DNA from 2 places in the Pseudomonas rustica genome. Region 1 is predicted to be linked to the other one. Evidence: predicted binding sites of a transcription regulator. Region 1 holds the regulator's gene; the other holds the start of a gene.
The links. Region 1 encodes sigma-54, which starts transcription at its own class of promoters, with help from an activator protein. Its sites were predicted from a motif close to ANTGGCATNNANNTTGCTNT; they were not measured.
Positions count from the first base shown of each region.

Region 2: the regulator sigma-54 is predicted to act here: its motif matches at 2,205-2,224, upstream of flgB (flagellar basal body rod protein FlgB).

Region 1 covers NZ_CP188200.1:4,609,938-4,614,529, forward strand. The annotation lists gene lptC (LPS export ABC transporter periplasmic protein LptC) at 1-378, shown strand, start outside; gene lptA (lipopolysaccharide transport periplasmic protein LptA) at 365-910, shown strand; gene lptB (LPS export ABC transporter ATP-binding protein) at 910-1,635, shown strand; gene ACP3TY_RS21115 (RNA polymerase factor sigma-54) at 1,822-3,312, shown strand; gene hpf (ribosome hibernation-promoting factor, HPF/YfiA family) at 3,386-3,694, shown strand; gene ptsN (PTS IIA-like nitrogen regulatory protein PtsN) at 3,706-4,170, shown strand; gene rapZ (RNase adapter RapZ) at 4,173-4,592, shown strand, end outside.
Region 2 covers NZ_CP188200.1:903,626-908,217, reverse strand. The annotation lists gene flgE (flagellar hook protein FlgE) at 1-534, opposite strand, end outside; gene flgD (flagellar hook assembly protein FlgD) at 566-1,294, opposite strand; gene flgC (flagellar basal body rod protein FlgC) at 1,310-1,753, opposite strand; gene flgB (flagellar basal body rod protein FlgB) at 1,757-2,164, opposite strand; gene cheR (protein-glutamate O-methyltransferase CheR) at 2,489-3,316, opposite strand; gene ACP3TY_RS04310 (chemotaxis protein CheV) at 3,363-4,295, opposite strand; gene flgA (flagellar basal body P-ring formation chaperone FlgA) at 4,378-4,592, shown strand, end outside.

The DNA.
Region 1 (4,592 bases):
GAAATGACGTCGGAGATAGCCGAGCACGTCAAGGCAACGGACATTACTCTGGTCACCAAACCCGACCTGAACATGTATCGCGGAACCGAGTTTCCGTGGCACGTGACCAGTGAGCACGGCGAAGTGAATGCGGCCGGCACACAGGTAGAACTGATTGATTCGGTGCGCATCAAACGCACCGACGAACAAAACCGCGACCTGCTGGTCACTTCCACGCGCATGACCGTGTTCCCGCAGGAGCAATATGCGCAGACCGAGCAACCCGTTAGAATCGACGGCGCTGGCGGTGTATCAACCGGCGTTGGCATGAAAGCGTACCTGAAGGAAAGCAGGATACACCTGCTATCGAACGTAAGAGGACAGTATGAGGCTCGTTAAAACCCTCCCTATTTTGCTCAGTCTGGGCGCAGCACTGGGAAGCGTGAGCGCCTGGGCTCTGCCGAACGATCAGCAGCAACCTATCCGTATTCAGGCCGACGACGCCCAACTGGACGACAAGAACGGCATCGCCACTTATAAAGGTGATGTGATCATCACCCAGGGTTCGATGATCGTTAAAGGCAATACGGTGACTATCACCCGAACGCCGGCTGGCGATATCGACGTAGTGACGTCGGTGGGTAACCTTGCCTACTTCGAGCAATTGCAAACCCAGGGTGACGCCAAGCCTGTACAGGGCTGGGGCGTAACGATTCAGTACCACGCCGCGCAAAACCGCGTCGTGCTGATCGACAAGGCCAAGGTCGTCGACAAGGACAACAACACGACTCAGGGCGAGAAAATCGTCTATGACACCGTGAAGAAACTGGCCAGCGCCGGTCGCGCTACCGGCAGCAAAGTCACCGAATCGCGTCCGCGTATCGACATGGTGATCCAGCCGAAGAAGAAAACCGACGAGAAGACCCAGTAATGGCAACTCTGAAAGCTCAGCACCTGGCCAAGGCCTATAAAAGCCGCCAGGTCGTGCGTGACGTCAGCCTGTCGATCGACAGCGGCCAGATTGTTGGTTTGCTCGGCCCGAACGGTGCCGGTAAAACCACCTGCTTCTACATGATCGTAGGTTTGGTACAGGCCGATCAGGGCCGCGTGCTGATCGACGATCTGGACGTCAGCCACCAGCCAATGCACGGTCGTGCCAAGGCCGGTATCGGCTATCTGCCGCAAGAAGCGTCGATCTTCCGCAAACTGTCGGTGGCCGACAACATCATGGCCATCCTCGAGACCCGTCAGGAACTCGACAAGGCCGGCCGCCGCAAAGAGCTGGAAAGCCTGTTGCAGGAATTCCACATCACGCACATCCGCGACAACCTCGGCATGAGCCTGTCCGGTGGTGAACGCCGCCGGGTGGAAATCGCTCGCGCGCTGGCCACCGCACCAAAATTCATCCTGCTCGACGAACCGTTCGCCGGTGTCGACCCGATCTCGGTCGGCGACATCAAGCAGATCATCCACCACCTCAAGGCCAAGGGCATCGGTGTTCTGATCACCGACCACAACGTCCGCGAGACGCTGGATATCTGCGAAACCGCTTACATCGTCAACGACGGTCAACTGATCGCCGAAGGTGACGCCGAAACCATCCTGGCCAACGAACTGGTCAAGGAAGTGTATCTGGGTCACGAGTTCCGCCTGTAAGCGTCACAGTGCCCGGTGCGCAGCCGGAGTGCTGTATCGATTCAAGCAGGATTTAATACGCTTAATTGTTACAGCGCTCTAGGCAAACACTTCAGTTTCAGGCATATAATTTGCTTAAGTTTGGCGCTTCGGCGCCCTGTAGTGGATGGCGCATAGCGCCGGCGAATAAGGTGTTAAGCCCCTGCCATGAAACCATCGCTAGTCTTGAGAATGGGCCAGCAGCTGACGATGACACCGCAGCTGCAACAGGCCATCCGCCTGCTCCAATTGTCGACCCTGGATCTGCAACAGGAAATCCAGGAGGCTCTGGAATCCAATCCGATGCTCGAACGCCAGGAAGAAGGCGACGACTTCGACAACTCGGATCCCATGGCCGACAACGCCGAACAGAAGCCCACCGAGATCCAGGAACCTTCCTATCAGGAAGCCGCACCGACCGTCGATAACCTCGAAGACGGCGAATGGAACGAACGCATCCCCAACGAGCTTCCGGTCGACACTGCCTGGGAAGACGTTTACCAGACCAGCGCCAGCAGCCTGCCCAGCAGCGATGATGACGAGTGGGATTTCACCACCCGCACCTCCGCCGGCGAAAGCCTGCAAAGCCACTTGCTGTGGCAACTCAACCTCGCACCGATGTCCGACACCGATCGCCTGATCGCCGTGACCCTGATCGATTGCATCAACAATCAGGGCTACCTGGACGAAACCCTCGAAGAAATTCTCGAGGCGTTCGATCCGGAACTGGACATCGAACTGGACGAGATCGAAGCCGTCCTGCACCGCATCCAGCAATTTGAACCGGCCGGTATCGGCGCGCGCAACCTCAGCGAATGCCTGCTGCTGCAATTGCGTCAGCTGTCGGCCAAGACGCCTTGGCTGGCGGAAGCCAAACGTCTGGTCAGCGATTACATCGATTTGCTCGGCAGCCGTGATTACAGCCAGTTGATGCGCCGTATGAAGCTCAAGGAAGACGAGCTGCGCCAGGTCATCGAACTGGTACAAAGCCTCAATCCGCGTCCGGGCTCGCAGATCGAATCGACCGAAGCCGAATATGTCGTCCCTGACGTCATCGTGCGCAAGGACAACGAGCGCTGGCTGGTCGAGCTGAATCAGGAATCGATGCCACGCCTGCGCGTCAACGCGCAGTACGCCGGCTTTGTGCGTCGCGCCGACACCAGCGCCGACAACACTTTCATGCGCAATCAGTTGCAGGAAGCCCGCTGGTTCATCAAGAGCCTGCAGAGCCGCAACGAAACCCTGATGAAAGTTGCCACCCAGATCGTCGAGCATCAGCGCGGTTTTCTGGAGTACGGCGACGAAGCCATGAAGCCGTTGGTGCTGCACGACATCGCCGAAGCGGTGGGCATGCACGAATCAACGATTTCCCGAGTGACCACGCAGAAATTCATGCATACCCCGCGCGGTATTTATGAACTGAAATACTTTTTCTCCAGCCACGTCAGCACCTCTGAAGGCGGTGAATGCTCGTCCACGGCGATCCGAGCGATCATCAAAAAACTGGTTGCCGCGGAAAATCAGAAAAAGCCGTTGAGTGACAGCAAGATCGCTGGTTTACTGGAGGCACAAGGCATTCAGGTGGCTCGCCGCACCGTCGCCAAGTACCGCGAATCCCTCGGGATCGCGCCTTCGAGCGAACGCAAGCGGTTGATGTAAGCCACGTTACAGCGTTCCAGTGGCAGGCTATCCGGCCTGCCGCTTTATGCACTGGCAACGAAGGAGAAGCTGTATGCAAGTCAACATCAGTGGACACCAACTGGAAGTGACCCAACCTCTGCGTTCCTACATCGAGGAAAAACTCCAACGACTGGAGCGACATTTCGACAAGATCACCAACGTGCAAGTCACGATGTGTGTCGAAAAGCTGAAGCAGAAAATCGAAGCCACCTTGCATATTCCCGGCAGCGAAGTGGTCGCCAACGCAGAAGATACTGATATGTATGCTGCGATCGACTCACTGACCGACAAGCTGGATCGCCAACTCAAAAAGCATAAGGAAAAGACCCAGAGCCTCCTCCAGGGCGCAACCGGTCGATAACCCCCCATTCCATGATCCGACTTGAAAGTATCCTGACCCCCGGCCGTTCCCTCGTGAACGTGCCGGGCGGCAGTAAAAAGAAAGCCCTCGAACAAATTGCCAACCTGATCGCCCGCGAAGTGCCGGATCTGGAGATGCAAGATGTCTTCGAGGCTCTGATTGCCCGTGAAAAACTCGGTTCGACCGGTTTTGGCAACGGCATCGCCATTCCCCATTGCCGCCTGAAAGGTTGTGTAACGCCAATCAGCGCGTTGATGCACCTTCAAGCCCCTATCGATTTCGACGCTATCGACGGCGCGCCGGTTGACCTGCTGTTTGTACTGCTGGTGCCGGAAGCCGCCACCGATGCGCACCTGGAATTGCTGCGCCAGATCGCCAGCATGCTGGATCGCAAGGATGTGCGCGATAAGTTGCGCAGCGCTCCGAGCAACGAAGCCTTGTACCAGGTCGTACTGGACGAGCAAAACGGGCAGTAATCATGCGTTTGATCATCGTCAGTGGCCGTTCCGGCTCGGGTAAAAGCACCGCACTGGATGTCCTTGAGGACAACGGTTATTACTGCATCGACAACCTGCCGGCGGGTTTACTGCCGGAACTGGCCGAACGCGCGCTGATTCACACCGAACTGGCGCAACCGCTGGTCGCCGTGTCGATCGATGCGCGCAACTTGCCGAGCCATCTGACGCGTTTTCCGGAACTGCTCGAAGATGCCCGCGCCAAGCACATCCAGTGCGATGTTCTGTATCTGGATGCTGACGAAGAAACCCTGCTCAAGCGTTTTTCCGAAACCCGCCGCCGCCACCCTCTGAGCAATGCCAACCGCTCGCTGGCCGAGGCGATTCAGGATGAAACCGCCCTGCTCGGCCCGATCGCCGACCTGGCTGATCTGAAGATCAAC
Region 2 (4,592 bases), 2.6 Mb from region 1:
GACCGCGTTGGCGCCGGTGTCAACGATCACCGGTGCCGACGAGTTCAGGTTGATGGTCGAGGTCACCGACGAAGTCGATTTCGGTGCCAGGTTCGACGTGTCGATTTTCAGGTCAGTCAACACACCGTTGAGAATCTTGCCGTTGGCATCCACACCGTAACCCTGCAGACGCGAGGTGTAATCGGTGTTGGTGATGTAACCGGCGTTGTCGACCTTGAACGTACCGGCACGGGTATACGACACCGAACCGTTGTTGCTCATGGTGAAGAAGCCCGAACCGTTGATGCCCATGTCGAGCACGTTACCGGTGTTGCTGATGTCACCCTGGGTGAACTGCTGCGAAACGTTGGCCAGGCGCACGCCGTTACCAATCACTTTGCTGCCGCTGCCCAGACGAGTCGCCGAGTAGACGTCTTCGAATTCTGCGCGCGAGGATTTGAAACCGGCGGTGGCAACGTTGGCGATGTTGTTGCCGGTCACGTCCAGTTGTTTGTTGGCTGCATAGAGACCGCTAAGGCCGATATTGAAAGACATATTCCACTCCTTTGTGCCGGGTTAATCGGCTCTATATACCAATGGTTTGTACTTTGGACAGGGCAACGCTGCCCTTGCCGGCCAGGTTGAGCATCAGCTCGCCGCCGGTCTGGCTGATGGTCACGCTGTTGACCGTGGCCGGCAGGTAAGTGGCCAGATCCGTTGCGGCGCCATCGATCGGTGCGCTGGCCTTGAAGGTGTAAGTACCGACCGGCACCACGGTGCCGGAAGAATCCTTGCCGTCCCAAGTGAAGCTGGCATCGCCGGCCGCGCGACTGCCCAGGTCGATGGTGCGAACAGCTTTGCCGTCCTTATCGGTGATGGTGACGGTGCCGCCGGCGATCGACGAAGGCACGGTGACCGAACCGGTCAGGCCTTTGGTTGGGTCGTCGAGCTGCGCGGTGTTGGTCTGCACGATCACGTTGCGACCGACCAGCGACGACGCCTGCAAGGCTTGCGAGGAGTTGTAGTTGCCGGCCAGCGAGCTGACGGTGCTGTTCAGTGTGGTGATGCCTTCCAGACTGCTGAACTGCGCCAACTGTGCAACGAACGCACTGTTGTCCTGCGGATCGAGCGGGTTCTGGTTTTTCAGCTGGGTCACCAGCAATTGCAGGAACGCATCTTTGCCCAGCGCCTGGCCACCGGTGGCGCTGTTGGTCGCCGAAGCGATGCCGCCGGAGGTGCTGCTGCTGGCCGTCTTCGACGAGTTGGCCAGAATGTCGTTCATGCTGAGGGAGCTGGTGGTATCGGTAACGCTCATGGCAGTCGCCCCTTATTACTGACCGAGGGTCAGTACCTTCTGCATCATGGTTTTGGCGGTGTTCATCATTTCGGCGTTGGTCTGGAACGAACGGCTCGCGGAAATCATGTCAGCCATTTCTTCCACCACGTTGACGTTCGGGTAGTAGACGTAGCCTTTGGCGTCGGCCGCCGGATGGTTCGGCTCGTAACGCGCTTCGAGGTTGCTCTGGTCTTCGACCACACCGAGTACCTGCACGCCCTGCCCCGCGGCGTCCTGACTCTGGAACAGCGAGTTACTGCCAGCGTTTTGGCCGCCCTGGAACATGGTGGCGAACACCGGGTGACGGGCGCGGTAGGTCTGGTCGATGCTCGACGAAACGGTTTCGGCGTTGGCGATGTTCGACGCCACGGTGTTCAGACGCGTGGTTTGTGCGCTCATGCCGCTGCCGGCAATGTTGAAAACGCTGGACAGGGACATGGATTACTCTCCGCGCAGGGCTGAGACCAGCCCTTTGAATTTGCTGTTGAGCAGCGTGAAGCTGGCCTGGAAGCCCACGGCGTTTTCCGCGTAGTTGGACTGTTCCAGTTGCGCATCCACGGTGTTCTGGTCGATCGAAGGTTGCATCGGCGTGCGATACAGCAGCGATTCGTCGCCATTGCCCAGGCCTTCAGCTTCGATGTGACGGCTGTTGGTCATGTTCAGGGCGATGGTGCCGTTGGCGTTCTTCTGGGTCTGTGCTTCGAGCACTTTCGAGAAGTCCAGATCCCGCGCCTTGTAGTTCGGGGTATCGGCGTTGGCGATGTTGTTGGCCAGCACTTCGGCACGCTGGGCGCGGAAGCCCAATGCTTTTTCGTGAATGCCGAGCGCTTTATCGAAGCTGATGCTCATGTCGGGAACCTTCAGGTGACCGGTTTTTCGTACATGAGCTTTAGCAAGCCGCGTGCCAAACAGAAGAAACCCCGTAAACCGGGGCTTTGCGGGCAGTCGGCAAAGCGACAATGCCAGAAAAGCGGCAAGCGGTTTCCGCCAGATGCCGCTTTTCTGCCGCTTCGCCCTGCGAGCACCTCCACCTGTAGGAGCTGCCGAAGGCTGCGATCTTTAGATCTTGATCTTAAAAAACAAAATCAAAAGATCGCAGCCTTCGGCAGCTCCTACGTGAAGCATGCGGCAAAAAAAAGGAGCCCCTGAGGGCTCCCTTCTTCTGCACATGCTTCATTTCGCCTGGTAAATAATCCCCGGGCTGCACTGCACCATCTGGTAATGATCCGGCAAACCGTTCAGCGCTTCCGACGCGCCAAGGAACAGATAACCGCCCGGCTTCAGCGTGCTGTGGATGCGCAGCAGGATGTCTTTCTTCACTTCGGCAGAGAAGTAGATCAACACGTTGCGGCAGAACACGATGTCGAACCTGCCCAGCGCGGCGTAGCTGTCGAGCAGATTGAACGAGCGGAACTCGACGCGGCTTTTGATCGGCGCCTTGATTACCCAGCGCCCCGGGCCTTTCGGATCGAAGTAACGCTGCAGACGTTCCGGCGACAAACCACGACCAATGGCCAGGCTGTCGTACTCGCCGGTCTTGCAGTTGTTGAGCATCAGGCCGGACAGATCGGTGGCAACAATCTGCACGCCCATCTTCAACTGACCGAGGTTAGTGCGTTCGAACTCATCGATCGACATCGACAGCGAATACGGTTCCTGACCCGACGAGCACGCCGCCGACCAGATCCGCAGACGCTGGTTGGGGCTGGCCTTGATCGCTTCGGGCAGGACTTTTTTCTTCAAGACTTCAAACGGATAGGTGTCACGAAACCACAGGGTTTCGTTGGTCGTCATGGCATCGACCACCTGCTCGCGCAAACCGCTGCGCGGCTGGGTCTGGATACGCTGCACCAGCTCACCCAGGGATTTGATGCCTTGCTGTTCCATCAGTTTGTTGAGACGGCTCGAGACCAGGTACTGCTTGTTTTCACCGAGCAAAATGCCACAGGCTTTTTCCAGGAAGACCCGGAACTGTTCGAAATCCAAATTACCCGTAGACAATGATGCCGCCTCTTAAATCGTGTTGACCGCCAGGAGCAAAGCGCTCCTAGCTGATATCTGCTGCTTTGATCCGGTCGACTACCCGGGATGCCAGGTCATCAGGGCGGAATTTGGCCAGAAAGTCATCGGCGCCGACTTTCTTGACCATCGCCTGATTGAATACCCCGGACAACGAAGTATGCAGGATGATATGAAGCTTTTGCATGCGTGGGTCGCTGCGGATCTCGGCCGTCAAAGTGTATCCGTCCATCTCCGGCATCTCGATGTCGGAGATCATCATCAGGAACTCTTCTTCCGGCTTCTTGCCCTCATCGACCAGTTTGCGCAGGTAATCCAGCGCCTGTTTGCCGTCGTTCAGCGCCACCACTTCGACGCCGACCGTTTGCAGACAACGCGACACCTGCTTGCGCGCCACCGACGAGTCATCGACCGTCAGCACCCGCAGCGACAACGCTTTGGTCTGGGTCTCGACATCGACCACGCCCACCGAAATCGCTTCCGGCGTCGGCGCAACTTCCGCCAGCACTTTCTCGACGTCGATGATTTCGACTAACTGATTGTCCACCCGAGTCACAGCGGTCAGGTAATGATCGCGACCCGTGCCCTTGGGCGGCGGATGAATCTCTTCCCAGTTCATGTTGACGATGCGCTCCACCGAGCGCACCAGGAAACCCTGGGTCTTGGTGTTGTACTCCGTGATGATCACGAACGGGTTGTTCTTGTCTTTCAACGCGCCGGAGCCGGTCGCCATCGCCAGATCAAGGATCGGAATGGTCGCCCCCCGGATATTTGCCACCCCGCACACGACAGGACTGGACTTGGGCATCAACGTCAGCGACGGGCATTGCAGCACTTCCCGCACCTTGAACACGTTGATTCCGTAGAGCTGCTGACCGTCGAGACGGAACAACAACAGCTCCAGGCGATTCTGCCCCACCAGTTGCGTGCGCTGGTTTACCGAATCCATTACACCAGCCATGCCCAGACTCCTACCTCAACGCCAAGTGTTGTTGCGACGCACATTCATTGCTAAACGGCACGGCGCTTGCTTTTTAACTCGTATGAACGCTCAAACGACAGTTTTCCGACACCTGACCTCTCCCCTTCGCAAAGGGCTTTGCGCGGTGTCTGCCGCCTGCTGTTTGCTCGCTGGCAGCCCTGCCATTGCGGATTCGGTTACCTTGCCTGACATGCTTATCGGCGTCACTCAGGGCTTTCTTGAGTTCACCGTAGAAGACTATTTGGCAACCAGTCAAACCGAAGGCCGCTACGAGAT